Regions from separate parts of the Kitasatospora sp. NPDC004745 genome, predicted to be linked through region 2. Evidence: riboswitches for the same ligand, from Rfam matches in the RefSeq annotation. Region 2 holds a riboswitch; each other region holds the start of a gene.
The links. Region 2 has a riboswitch for thiamine pyrophosphate ahead of ACFYUY_RS13870 (cytosine permease). Riboswitches for the same ligand answer to the same signal wherever they lie in the genome.
Positions count from the first base shown of each region.

Region 1: linked by a shared signal. The riboswitch ahead of thiO (glycine oxidase ThiO) and the one ahead of ACFYUY_RS13870 (cytosine permease) in region 2 are both predicted to bind thiamine pyrophosphate.
Region 3: linked by a shared signal. The riboswitch ahead of thiC (phosphomethylpyrimidine synthase ThiC) and the one ahead of ACFYUY_RS13870 (cytosine permease) in region 2 are both predicted to bind thiamine pyrophosphate.

Region 1 is NZ_JBIALK010000002.1:570,833-575,267, reverse strand. Features, by position in the region: gene thiE (thiamine phosphate synthase) at 1-513, opposite strand, end outside; gene ACFYUY_RS06200 (Rv2175c family DNA-binding protein) at 510-875, opposite strand; gene ACFYUY_RS06195 (NAD(P)/FAD-dependent oxidoreductase) at 923-2,131, opposite strand; TPP riboswitch at 2,279-2,391, shown strand; gene thiO (glycine oxidase ThiO) at 2,386-3,567, shown strand; gene thiS (sulfur carrier protein ThiS) at 3,564-3,773, shown strand; gene ACFYUY_RS06180 (thiazole synthase) at 3,776-4,435, shown strand, end outside.
Region 2 is NZ_JBIALK010000006.1:177,400-181,834, reverse strand. Features, by position in the region: gene ACFYUY_RS13875 (trypsin-like peptidase domain-containing protein) at 1-1,626, opposite strand, end outside; TPP riboswitch at 1,847-1,995, shown strand; gene ACFYUY_RS13870 (cytosine permease) at 1,988-3,466, shown strand; gene ACFYUY_RS13865 (glycerophosphodiester phosphodiesterase family protein) at 3,640-4,435, shown strand, end outside.
Region 3 is NZ_JBIALK010000022.1:48,805-53,239, reverse strand. Features, by position in the region: partial or broken gene ACFYUY_RS29280 (ice-binding family protein) at 1-9, opposite strand, end outside; gene ACFYUY_RS29275 (hypothetical protein) at 571-1,005, shown strand; gene thiC (phosphomethylpyrimidine synthase ThiC) at 1,118-2,950, opposite strand; TPP riboswitch at 2,946-3,081, opposite strand; gene ACFYUY_RS29265 (DUF5326 family protein) at 3,255-3,455, opposite strand; gene tenA (thiaminase II) at 3,707-4,375, opposite strand.

The DNA of each region.
Region 1 (4,435 bases), on a different contig from region 2:
CGGCCGGTCGGTGTCCCGCGCGGCCGCGTAGGAGACCAGGCCGATGCCCGGCGCCGGGCGGCCCGGCTTGGTCGGGGTCGGCCACACCGGACCGGTGCAGAAGTAGTCCACGCCGGGCTCGGCGATCGCCGCGTCCACCTCGGACTCGGCGTGGCAGGACCGCCCGATCAGCACGTCCTCGCCGAGGATCGCCCGGGCGGCCGGCACCGGCAGGTCGTCCTGCCCGAGGTGCAGCACGTCCGGCCGGGCCGCGTGGGCGACGTCGGCGCGGTCGTTGACGGACAGCAGCTTGCCGTGGCGCCGGCACGCGTCCGCGAAGACCTCCAGGGCCTCCAGTTCCTGCCGCGCCTCCAGGCCCTTGTCCCGGAGCTGGACGACGTCCACCCCGCCGGACAGCGCCGCGTCGAGGAACTCGGCCAGGTCGCCCTGCTCGCGCCGGGCGTCGGTGCACAGGTACAGCCGGGCGTCGGCCAGCCGGGCCCGGGGGCCGGCGGCCGGCGCGGGGGTCGTCACAGCGCCATCGCCTGGGCGCGCCGCTTCACCTCGGTCGCCCGGTTCTCGCAGAGGGCCTGCGCCGGGGTCCCGGGCAGCGACGGGTCCTCGGTGAACATCCACTCGACGATCTCCTCGTCGCTGAACCCGCTGTCGCGCAGCACCGTCAGCAGGCCGACCAGGTGCTTGACCGGGCCCTCCTCGTCGATGAACGCGGCCGGGACCTGCAGCGACTTGTTGGGTCCGCGGCGTACCGCGATCAGCTCACCCTTCTTGACCATGTTGCGGACCTCGGTGACGAGCACGCCCCACCGCTCGGAGATGTCGGGCAGGTACAGCCACTCGGGGACCAGGGCATCAGTCTTCGCATCGATCTCACTCACGGCACCAGACTGCCACCTCGACGGGCCCCCGCGCACCAAGGGGCCGGTCAGAGGGCGGCGGCGGCCTTCAGCGGCACGGCCGGATCCGCCGCGCGGACCGGGTCCAGGGCGGTGCCGCGCTCGATCAGCCGCCGGCCCTGGGTGAGGTCGCGCGGCCGGTCGACGGTCAGCAGCGCGCTCGGCACCCCGTCGCGCAGCCAGAGCACCGCCCAGGAGGCGTCCCCGGGGCCGCCGCGCCACAGCATCCGGTCGCCCGCGGCGTGCCGCCCGGCGTACTGGACCATCCGCCCGAACTGCTCCGACCAGAAGTACGGCACCGGGTCGTACGGCGGCGCCTCCGCGCCGAGCACCGCGGCCGCCGCCGCCTCGCCGGACTGCAGCGCGTGGTCCCAGTGCTGGACGGCCAGCCGGGCACCGACCCGGGCGGAGGGGTAGCTGACGCAGTCGCCGGCCGCGAAGACGCCCGGCACGCCCGTGCGCAGGCGCTCGTCGACCAGCACCGCGCCGGTGCCGTCCAGCTCGACGCCGGAGCCGGCCAGCCAGTCGGTCGCGGGCCGGGCCCCGACCCCGACCACCACCTCGTCGGCGGCCAGGTGCGAGCCGTCCGCCAGCAGCACCGAGCCGGACTCCACGGCGGCGACGCCGACCCCGCAGCGCAGCTCGACACCCGCCTCGGCGTACCAGGCGGCCATCGCCGAACCGACCTCCGTCGGCAGCGCACCGGGCAGCGGGGCCGGGCCCGCCTCCACCACCGTCACCGTGCAGCCGGCCTCGCGGGCCGCGGTGGCCACCTCGGCGCCGATCCAGCCCGCGCCGACCAGCACCAGGCGCAGCCCGGGCCGCAGCAGGGCCCGCAGCGCGAGCGCGTCGTCCAGGGTGTGCAGCAGGTGCGCGCGCTCGGCGCCGGGCAGCCGCCGCGGGGTGGCGCCGGTGGCGATCACCAGTGCGCCGTAGGGGAGTTCACCGCCGTCGGTGTGCAGCACGCCGGGGGTGAGGCCGGTGGCGCGGCGGCCGGTGAGCAGCTCGATGCCGAGGTGCGGGTAGTCGATGTCGAGGGGGGTGGCGTCGGTCTTGCCGAGCAGCACCTCCTTGGACAGCGGCGGCCGGTCGTACGGCGCGTGCCGCTCCTCGCCGACCAGCACGATCCGCCCCCGCCAGCCGCCCTGCCGCAGCTTGAGGGCGCACTGCGCCCCGGCCAGCCCGGCTCCGACGACGACCACCTGATCCGTTCCGCTCAGCTCTGCCACGCCCGTCACTGTACTCAGCGCCCTCGACGCCCGGTCGAGGCGTCCACCAGGGGGACCGCACGCCCGCCCGGCCGGCCGCGGGCACCCCCACCTGCGCACTCTCCGTCCACCCCTCGTACACGCCTTCGGCCGGGCCGACCACCGGCGTTATGGTGGGGGCACGATCACGGGAGCCCGGCGGACCGGGCTGAGAGGCGGGCTGGCACGGCCTGCGACCGTCCGAACCTGATCCGGGTCATACCGGCGAAGGGAGAAGAGCAGCTTTGACACGCTTGGCACCGGGCGCCCGCGCCGACGTGCTGGTGGTCGGCGGGGGCCTGATCGGTCTCGCCGTCGCCTGGCGGGCGGCGCAGCGCGGACTGGCGACGGTCGTGGTCGACCCCTCCCCCGGCGGCGGGGCGGCCCGGGTCGCGGCCGGGATGCTCGCGCCGGTCACCGAGCTGCAGTACGGCGAGGAGCCGTTGCTGCGCCTCGGCATGGCCTCGAACGAGCGGTACGCCGCCTTCGCCGCCGAACTGACCGAGGCGAGCGGCGGCGCGGACACCGGCTACCGGCGGTGCGGCACGCTCGCCGTGGCGCTGGACTCCGACGACCGGGCGGAACTGCGCGAACTGCACGCCTTCCACCAGCGGCTCGGCCTGGACTCGACCTGGCTGACCGGCCGGGAGGCCCGCCGCATGGAGCCGATGCTCGCCCCCGGCGTGCGCGGCGGCCTGCACGTCGCCGACGACCACCAGGTGGACGGCCGCCGGCTGCTCGCCGCGCTGCTGCTGGCCGGCGAGGCCGCGGGCGTGGTCGTGCGGCGCACCCCGGCGGTCGAGCTGCTGGTCGAGGGCGACCGGGCGGTGGGGGTGCGGCTCGGCGACGGCGGGGCGGTGACCGCCGACCGGGTGGTGCTCGCGGCCGGCCCGCACAGCCACCGGCTGCCCGGCCTGCCGGACGGGGTGCTGCCGCCCGTCCGCCCGGTGAAGGGGCAGATCCTGCGGCTGCAGGTGCCCGGGGCGTACCGGCCGTTCCTGTCCCGCAACGTCCGCGCCGTGGTGCGCGGGCAGCACCTGTACCTGGTGCCCCGGGAGGACGGCGAGCTGGTGATCGGCGCGACCACCGAGGAACAGGGCTACGACACCACGGTGACCGCCGGCGGGGTCTACGAACTACTGCGCGACGCACACGAGTTGGTCCCCGGGATCACCGAACTCCCGCTACTGGAGACCTCCGCCGGGCTGCGCCCCGGCTCGCCGGACAACGCGCCGCTGCTGGGCCCGACCGCCCTGCCCGGACTGGTCGCCGCCACCGGCCACTACCGCAACGGGGTGCTGCTCGCCCCGGTGACCGCCGACCTGCTCGCCGAGTACCTGGCGACCGGCGAACTCCCCGAGCTGGCACAGCCGTTCACCCCCACCCGGTTCTCCCCCGACCGCTCCACCACGAAGGCCTCCGCATGACCGAGATCGCACTGACCGTCAACGGCGAGCCCCGCCGGGTGCCCGCCACGACCACCCTCGCCGAGGTGGTGGCCACCCTCAGCACGGCCCACTCCGGCGTCGCCGCCGCGCTCAACGAGGCCGTGGTGCCCCGGGGTTCGTGGTCGGACACGGCGCTGTCCGCGGGCGACCGGATCGAGATCCTCACCGCCGTCCAGGGAGGCTGACCATGGCCGACGACCTGCTGACCATCGCCGGGGCGACCTTCGGCTCCCGGCTGATCATGGGCACCGGCGGCGCCCCGAGCCTGGAGGTCCTGGAGCGCGCGCTGCTGACCTCCGGCACCGAGCTCACCACCGTGGCGATGCGCCGGGTGGACGCCTCCACCCAGGGCTCCGTCCTGGACGTGCTGACCCGCAACGGCATCCGCGTGCTGCCCAACACGGCCGGCTGCTACACCGCCGGGGAGGCCGTGCTGACCGCCCGGCTGGCCCGCGAGGCGCTCGGCACCGACTGGGTGAAGCTGGAGGTGATCGCCGACGAGCGGACCCTCCTGCCGGACCCGATCGAGCTGCTGGACGCCGCCGAGACCCTCGTCGACGACGGCTTCACGGTGCTCCCGTACACCAACGACGACCCGGTGCTGGCCCGCAAGCTGGAGGACGTCGGCTGCGCGGCGATCATGCCGCTCGGCTCGCCGATCGGCTCCGGCCTGGGCATCCGCAACCCGCACAACTTCCAGCTGATCGTGGAGGGCGCGAACGTCCCGGTGATCCTGGACGCGGGCGCCGGAACCGCCTCCGACGTCGCGCTGGCGATGGAGCTGGGCTGCGCGGCCGTGATGCTCGCCTCCGCGGTGACCAGGGCGCAGGACCCGGTGCTGATGGCC
Region 2 (4,435 bases):
GTCGAGCTTGGCGTAGACGGGCTTGCCGGTCTTGATCAGGGTGTCGGCGACCCACTTGGCCTGGTTGATCGGGATGGCGAAGCCGAGGCCGATGCTGCCGGCCCGGCCGTTGGCGGAGGCGTTGGACTGGATCGCCGAGTTGATGCCGACCACCGCGCCGCCGGAGTCGAGCAGCGGGCCGCCGGAGTTGCCGGGGTTGATCGAGGCGTCGGTCTGCAGGGCGTTCATGTAGGAGGACTGGCCGCCGGTCTCGTCGCCGGAGGCGACCGGGCGGTCCTTGGCGCTGATGATGCCGCTGGTGACGGTGGACTCCAGGCCGTACGGCGCACCGATCGCGATGGTGGAGTCGCCGACGTTGACCTTGTCGGAGTCGGCCAGCGGGAGCGGCGCCAGCTTGCTCTTCGGCGGGTTGTCGATCTTGACCACGGCGACGTCGTAGCCCTCGGCGTGGCCCAGCACCGAGGCGTTGTAGGACGTGCCGTCGGCGAACTTGACGGTGAGCTTGCCGCCGTTGAGGGTCGGCGCGACCACGTGGTTGTTGGTGAGGATGTGGCCCTCGGTGTCGAAGACGAAGCCGGTGCCGGTGCCGGACTCGCCGTTGCCCTGCGCCTTGATGGTGACGACGCTGGGCAGCGCCTTCTGCGCGATGCCGGCGATCGAGCCGGGGGAGGGCTCGTTCTTCTGGGTGTTGCTGGCCTGGACGGTGGTGCTGCGGTGGTCGTCCGCGGAGCTGCTGCCGTTGTTGTGGTCGGTGACCGCCACGCCCAGCGCACCGCCCGCCACGCCGGCGACCAGTGCGACGGCGGCGATCAGGGCGACCAGTCCGCCGCGCTTCCTGCGCGGGCGGTGCGGGCCGCCGGGGCCGCCGGGGTAGTCGGCCGGGTAGCCGAGCGGACCGCCCGGGCCGCCCGGGTAGCCGGCACCGCCGGTGGCGTCGTGGGAGGCGCCCCAGCCGCCGAGCGGCTGGCCGGCGCCGAACGGGTGGTGGCCGGGCGCGGGGTGCGCGGCGGGCACGCCGGGGGCGGGCGGCGGGCCGTACGGGTCGTGCGCGCCGGCGGCCGGGACGCCGTGGGTCGGCGTGGCGTACGGGTTGCCCAGCGGCGGGGCCTGGCCCTCGGCCACCGGCGCGAGCGGCGCCGCGGGGGCTGCCGGGGCCTGCGGCGCGGGCGGCAGCACCGGCGGCGGGGCGTCGAGGTAGCCGGTGGCGGGGTCGACGCCGGCGGACGGCGCCTCGACGGGGGCCACGGGGGCGGCCGGGGCCGCCTCCGGCGCGGGGACCTTGGTGAAGGCGACGGTGGGACGGTGCCCGCCCTCGGCCGGGACGCCCTCCGCGGCCGCGGCGGCGTCGGCCGCGGCCGGCTCGGGGGCGGGGGCGGCCTCGGGCTCGGGGACCCGGCCGAACGCCATGGTCGCCCGGTGCCCGCCCTCGGCCGGGGCGGCCGGGGAGTCGGCCGGGGCCGGCTCGGAGGCGGGGGCGGCGTCGGGCTCGGGGACCCGGCTGAACGCCATGGTCGGCTTGTGCCCGCCCGAGGCGGCGGGGTCGGAAGCGGGACCGCCCGCCCCCTGGGCGCCCGAGGGCTGCTCCCCCTGCGGCCCGGTGGGCCCAACCTCTCGCTCGGTGCTCACGGACGACCTCCATAGCTGACAGAACCAAGGACCATAGTTTTTCGCACAGTCGATTCGATTGCCGTAAGGACCCCTCTGAAGAACTCATAAGAATCCTTAGCCGGCGCAGACGGCCGACCCGGCGACGGAGGCTCCCCCACCTCCGCCGGGCGTCCCGCGATGCGGACGGCAGGGCCCCTGGCCTTGGCGTCCACCCCGGTGCCGGTTAGCCTGTCGCTCCAAACTGACACGCGGGAGCTTGGACCTTCCAGGCTGAGAGTGCGCTGGTCGACCGTACCGCCACGGCATCGTGGACGGACCGTCGAGGGGGCGCAGACCGCCGGAACCTGTCCGGGTAATGCCGGCGTAGGGAGTATCGGCCATGCCGCCTGCTTCGCCATCCTCTTCTTCGGGCGCGCCCGAGTCCAAGGGTTTCCCCGGGGCGACCGGGGACCTCCCCGGATCGTCCACGACCGTTCACGGCGACGCCGCCGGCGGCCCGGCCGGTTCCGGCACGGCGACCGCCGTCCTGGACCGCCCGGAGCGCGTCGAGGCGCCACTGGTGCTGGACACCGAGCCGCCGCGCACGCTGCGCTTCCGCGACCACTTCGCGCTCTGGATGAACCTGGGCGTCAGCCTGATCGGCTTCTCCACCGCCGCCACCGTGCTCGGCGCCAAGGGCGGCGAGCTCTCGCTGGCCGCGGCGGTGACGGCGATCGTGGCCGGCACCGTGGTCGGCACCGCGATGCTCGGCGTGGCCGCCCTGATCGGGGCCCGGACCGGCGCCCCGGCGATGGCGAACCTGCGCGGGCTGTTCGGCACCCGGCTGTCGTACGTCCCGACGGTGCTGAACATCGTCCAGTGCGTCGGCTGGGGCGTCTTCGAGCTGCTGACGATCGCGGCGGGCGCCCAGACCGTCGCCCACACCGACGGCTACCGCTGGCTGTTCGTGCTGCTGGCCGGCGCGCTGACCACCGCGCTGACCATCTGGCCGCTCGGCTCGATCGCGGTGCTGCGCCGCTTCGTCGCGGGTGCCGTCGCCGTCGCGATGGTGTACTTCACCGTCCAGCTGGGCCGTCAGGGGGTGCCCGACCCGGGCGCCGGCAACTGGCACGGCTTCCTGGGCGCCACCGACATGATGATCGCGGTGTCGATCTCCTTCGTGCCGCTGGCCGCCGACTACACCCGGCACTCGCGCACCCCGCGCTCGGCGTTCTGGGGCAGCTTCTCCGGCTACACCGTCGCCCAGGTCTGGTGCTACGTGCTCGGCCTGATGGCGCTGCTGCAGTCCGACGGCGACCCGAACCGGATCTTCGACTCCTTCCTCGGCGTCTGGGCCGGCTGGCTGTTCCTGCTGGTGCTGGTGTTGCGCGAGACGGACCAGTCCTTCGCCAACGTGTACTCGACGGCGATGTCCGTGCAGAACCTGCTGCCGAAGGTGGACCGCCGGGTGCTGACCGGCGGGATCGGCCTGCTGATCACCGTCCTGGCGCTGCAGATCGACCGGTTCACCGACACCTACACCAACTTCCTCGGCCTGATCGGATCCGTCTTCGTGCCGCTGCTGGCGGTGCTCGCGGTGGACTACTTCCTCGGCGCCGGCCGGCACGGCTGGAACCTCTCCGCCGACGCCCCCTCCCGCTGGCTGATGCTGCTGCCGTGGGTGCTGGGCTTCGCGGTCTACCAGTTCATCGCGCCGACCCCGGTGGCCGGCTGGTGGACGGACTTCTGGACCTCCGCCCAGGAGTCGCTGCACTTCACCCCGCAGGAGTGGACCTCCGCCTCGCTGTTCGCCTTCCTGGTGCCCGCCCTGCTCACCTGGGCGCTCACCCCGCTGACCCGCCGGAACACGGCGGGCTGAGTCCGAGCGCGGCGGGCCGGGCAGGCCGCGCTGCCGGGGGCGTCCGGAGCCTGACGGGCCGGGCCGCCGGGGCCCGGAACCGCCCCCGCCGACGGCCCCGCCCACCGAAGACGGCCCCACGGGTTGGGGCCGTCTTCGTCTCCGCGTCACTTCGGCCGCCTATCGTTGGCCCTGTGACCAGCCCAGACCTGTCCTCGACGGCGGCGCACACCGCGCCGCCCGTCCAGGTGATCGCCCACCGCGGTTCCTCCCACGCCCTGCCCGAACACACCCTCGCGGCGTACCGGCGCGCGCTCGACGAGGGCGCCGACGCCCTCGAGTGCGACGTCCGGCTGACCGCCGACGGCGAGCTGGTCTGCGTGCACGACCGCCGGATCGGCCGGGTCTCCGACGGCCGGGGCACCGTCTCGGCGATGACCCTGGCCGAGCTGGAGGCGTACGACTTCGGCGCCTGGAAGACCGGCCGCCCCAGCACCGACCCCGAACTGCGCGGCGTGCTGCGGCTGGAGCGGCTGCTGGAGCTGGCGGTGGACTGCGGCCGCCCGGTGGACCTGGCGATCGAGACCAAGCACCCGGTGCGCTACCGCGGCCGGGTGGAGGCCGAACTGCTGCGGATGCTGGAGCGCTTCAAGATCGGCGCGGAGCGCGAGGGGGACCGCCCGGTCGCCCGGATCATGAGCTTCTCCTCGGTGGCCCTCGACCGGGTGGCCGCCGGGGCACCGGACTACCGCCGGGTCTTCCTCTTCGAGCGGACCCTGCCGCTGCTCGGCCGGCTGCGCCCGGGCTCCCCGCTGCCGGGCGGGGCGCGGATCGCCGGCCCGGGCATCGACCTGGTCCGGGCCCGCCCGCAGCTGGTGACGCGGCTGCGCGAGCTGGGGCACCAGGTCCACGTCTGGACGGTCGACGAGCCGGCCGACGTGGAGCTCTGCCTGGAGCTCGGGGTGTCCGCGATCATCACCAACCGGCCCG
Region 3 (4,435 bases), on a different contig from region 2:
CAGCCCCACTGGTGCCGTTGCGGCGTGCGCGGGGTTGGGGAACAGGCCGGCCGTCGCGAGCAACGTCAGTCCGGACAGCAGGACGGACGCCCCCGCGAGTCGAGCGCGTCTGCGCCCTCGTCCCGGTGGAGCGGACAACATGGCATCGACTGCCATAGGACAGTACCTTTCTTGTCGCCGTTGAACCCCGTCACCCGAAGAGGGCATGCGGAGCGCCGCTGGTGCTTCCGGCCGGGCCTCACGTCCACGCGCTCATGTCGGAGGGCTTTCGAGGGCGAGGGCCGACCACGGCAGGTGATGAATAGTCACCGACTCACTACACCGTGCAACAACAACATGGAAAGAAGAGAGTCATAAAGATGCAACGGAGTGACGCACCAGAGCCGATCGGGGAATGACCCCCATTCCACAGCTCCGTTCGTCTACGTACTAAATGATGAGCTGCCCCCACTGGACGCCGTCGGCTGTCCAGGGCGCCGCCAGCGCCATAGCAGTACCGTTTTTTCCTCTTGGCCGCGCCCAGGCCGGTGAATCACGTATCGCCCCGTGATCCCAATCGTTGGCCCGATCATGAACGACCTAACGAATCTGCAGGAAGAGGCTCCCCCCACTGCGGCCGCCGGGGGCGCCGGCACGGTGGCCGAGCGCTGCCGCGCCGCAGGCGGCCTGCTCAGGGTCACCCTCGGTGAACTGCGCGCGGAAGTCGGCTACCGAAGACTCGGCAAGTACGTCCTGGAAGAACTCGCCGACCGCCTCGCCGAAGAGGGGCTCGGCTGGTTCCCGGCCTGGCGGCTCTCCCCGACGGAGAACGGCGAGCCGCGGAAGGACCACGAGGTGTGGGTGTTCGTCCGGGACGGCGGCCTCCGCTGTCAGGTCATCGACGCCGTCCAGGCCCCCGACGGCTCCGACGTCCCCACGGTCCTGAACGACCTGCTCGCCGGCCGCCCCCAGAACCTCTCCCCGGAGCGCAAACTCGGGCTCATCCGCGAGATCCTCGGGCTCTGACGCACACTCGGGCGATCCACGGGATTCCCCCTGCAGGCCCGGACGTTCGCGGGCGCCGCACCGGACGGCCCCTTCAGGGATCCCGGCGCAGCGCCCCGACACCCACCGTCAGTCAGTCCGCCAGCGGGAGGTAGACCCGGTTGCCCTGGGCCGCGAACTCCTCGGACTTGGCCTGCATGCCGGCCAGCGCCTCGGCGTCGAACCCGCTGGCGACGGCGGTGGAGCCGTCGCCGTGCTCGTCGCGGATCTTCTGGGAGATCTTCATCGAGCAGAACTTCGGGCCGCACATGGAGCAGAAGTGCGCGGTCTTGGCCGGCTCGGCGGGAAGGGTCTCGTCGTGGAACTCGCGGGCCGTCTCCGGGTCGAGGGCCAGGTTGAACTGGTCCTCCCAGCGGAACTCGAAGCGGGCGTCCGAGAGCGCGTCGTCCCAGGCCTGGGCACCGGGGTGGCCCTTGGCGAGGTCGGCGGCGTGGGCGGCGATCTTGTAGGTGATCACGCCGGTCTTGACGTCGTCGCGGTTGGGCAGGCCCAGGTGCTCCTTGGGCGTGACGTAGCAGAGCATCGCGGTGCCCCACCAGGCGATCATCGCGGCGCCGATGCCCGAGGTGATGTGGTCGTAGCCGGGGGCGACGTCGGTGGTGAGCGGGCCGAGCGTGTAGAACGGCGCCTCGTCGCAGATCTCCTTCTGGAGATCCATGTTCTCCCGGATCTTGTTCATCGGGACGTGGCCGGGGCCCTCGATCATCACCTGGACGTCGCGCTCGCGGGCGATCCGGCCGAGCTCGCCGAGGGTCTGCAGCTCGGCGAACTGCGCCTCGTCGTTGGCGTCGGCGATGGAGCCCGGGCGCAGGCCGTCGCCCAGCGAGAAGGTGACGTCGTAGGCCGCGAGGATGTCGCAGAGCTCCTCGAAGTTCGTGTAGAGGAAGTTCTCCTGGTGGTGCGCCAGGCACCAGGCGGCCATGATCGAGCCGCCGCGCGAGACGATGCCGGTCTTGCGGCGGGCGGTCAGCGGGACGTACCGCAGCAGCACGCCGGCGTGGACGGTCATGTAGTCGACGCCCTGCTCGCACTGCTCGATGACGGTGTCCCGGTACACCTCCCAGCTGAGCTCCTCGGCCCTGCCGTCGACCTTCTCCAGGGCCTGGTAGAGCGGCACCGTGCCGATCGGCACGGGGGAGTTGCGCAGGATCCACTCGCGGGTGGTGTGGATGTTGCGGCCGGTGGAGAGGTCCATGACGGTGTCGGCGCCCCAGCGGGTGGCCCAGGTCATCTTCTCCACCTCCTCCTCGATCGAGGAGGTGACGGCGGAGTTGCCGATGTTGGCGTTGATCTTCACCAGGAAGTTGGTGCCGATGATCGCCGGCTCCACCTCGGGGTGGTTCACGTTCACCGGGATGACGGCCCGGCCGCGGGCCACCTCGTCGCGCACGTACTCGGGCGCCAGCCCCTCGCGCAGTGCCACGAACTCCATCTCCGGGGTGATCACCCCCCGCTTGGCATAGGCGAGTTGGGTGACGGCGGCACCTCCGCGGCCGCGCAGCGGACGGCGCGGGCGGCCGGGGAAGACGGCGTCGAGGTTGCGCAGGTTCCCGCCGCGCGGCGAGGTGTGCTTGATGCCGTCGTCCTCGGGGCGCGCCTCCCGGCCGTCGTACTCCTCGACGTCGCCGCGCTGGCGGATCCAGGAGTCGCGCAGGGCGGGCAGGCCGCGCCGCACGTCGGGCTCGTAGGCGGCGTCGGTGTACGGGCCGGAGGTGTCGTACAGCGGGACGGTCCGGCCGTTGGTGAGCTGCACCTCGCGGTACGGGACCCGCAGATCGGGCCGGGACCCCTCGCGGTAGGCCTTGCGCCAGGCCGGGGTGGGGTAGCCGGTGCCCGCGCTGGTGACGGCGGAGCCGTCGGCGTCGGTGCTGCGGGCAGACTTCGGCTGTGCGTCGAACGTGGTCATCTGACCTCATACTCCCTACGCCGGCATTACCCGGTCCAGGTTCCTGCGGTCGACGCAGCCGTCGGTCCGTCCGTCGACGGTCCGGTCAGCGTCCTCTCAGCCCGGTGCTCCGAGCTCCCGCGTCCACAGGCGGTGTTGCCTGCACATGACGCCCAACACCGTAGCGAGCCGATCGCCGCAGGTCCAGAGGGGGTCCACGGACGGCGGGGCGGGACCGGCGGACCGGGCCCCCAGGCGCGCGGCGGCCGGGAACGCCGGAGGCCCGGTACCCCGCGCGGGGTACCGGGCCTCGGGGGTGCCGGTCTCAGCCCTTGGCGGCCTTCTTGACCAGGACCACCACGGCGGCGGCGATGCCGACCACCACCAGCACCTTGATCACGATCGCCAGCAGGGCGCCCACGACGCCGAAGACGAATCCCACGACGTTCCAGAGCAGCACCAGGACCAGCACCGGGATGACGATGTTGCGCACCCAGGAGGGCAGCGACTTCCAGAGCTCAGCCATGTCCGTTCCTTCTCTCCCCGTGGGGTCGGCTGCCTGTCCGGTGCCGTCTCCCGCTTGCTTTCGGTACTTCGATCGTACGGGGGCCGGGGTGCCGGAACGAGGGCCCGCAGCCCGGAGAGAACCCGGAGATCACCCCGACCCGGAGACCGGGGAAACCCTGGTCAGGGCCCGGGGAGGACTCCCGGACAGGCCCCCGGAGAAGCCCCCCCGGGAGCGGCCCCGGAAGGCCCGGGCCGCGGTCCGGCCGGCCGTCAGACCGGCCAGCGCTCCCCGCGCCAGGCCGCGTCCCAGAACATCCACTCGTACCGCGAGGTGGTGACGAAGTGCTCGACCACACGGCGCCGTTCGGCCGGGGACACCTCCTCGCCGAGCCGGTCGGTGAGCGCCAGCACCCGGCGCACCACGGACTGGAAGGCCTCGTCGCCGTACGTGGCGATCCACTTGGCGTACAGCGGATCGGGCGAGCCCTGGGCGAGCAGCGCCTCCCCGACCCGGGCGTAGATCCAGTAGCAGGGCAGCACCGCGCCGACCGCCTCGGCGAAGGAGCCGCCGTAGACGGTGGCCAGCAGGTAGCTGGTGTAGGCCCGGGTGGTGGGCAGCACCGGCTCGGCGGCGGCCTGTTCGGCGCTGTCGCCGAAGGCCGTCATGAACTCGGCGTGCATGCCCTGCTCCGCGGCCAGCGCGCCGACCGCGTCGTCGGCGAAGGCCCGCACGTCCGCCTCGCCGGGCGCCTTGGCGGCGCAGACCGCGAGCGCCCGGGCGTAGTCGCGCAGGTAGTGCGAGTCCTGGACGACGAAGTGGCGGAAGGCGGCGCGCGGCAGGGTGCCGTCGGTGAGGCCGCCGATGAAGGGGTGGGCGAGGATCTCGGCGTACACCGGCTCGATGGCCGCCCAGAGTTCTTCCGTCAGGCTCATGCTCATGCCCCGACCCTAAGGCGTGCCCCGTGGATCACCGCCGGGGCCGGTGGCCGGGGCGGTCCC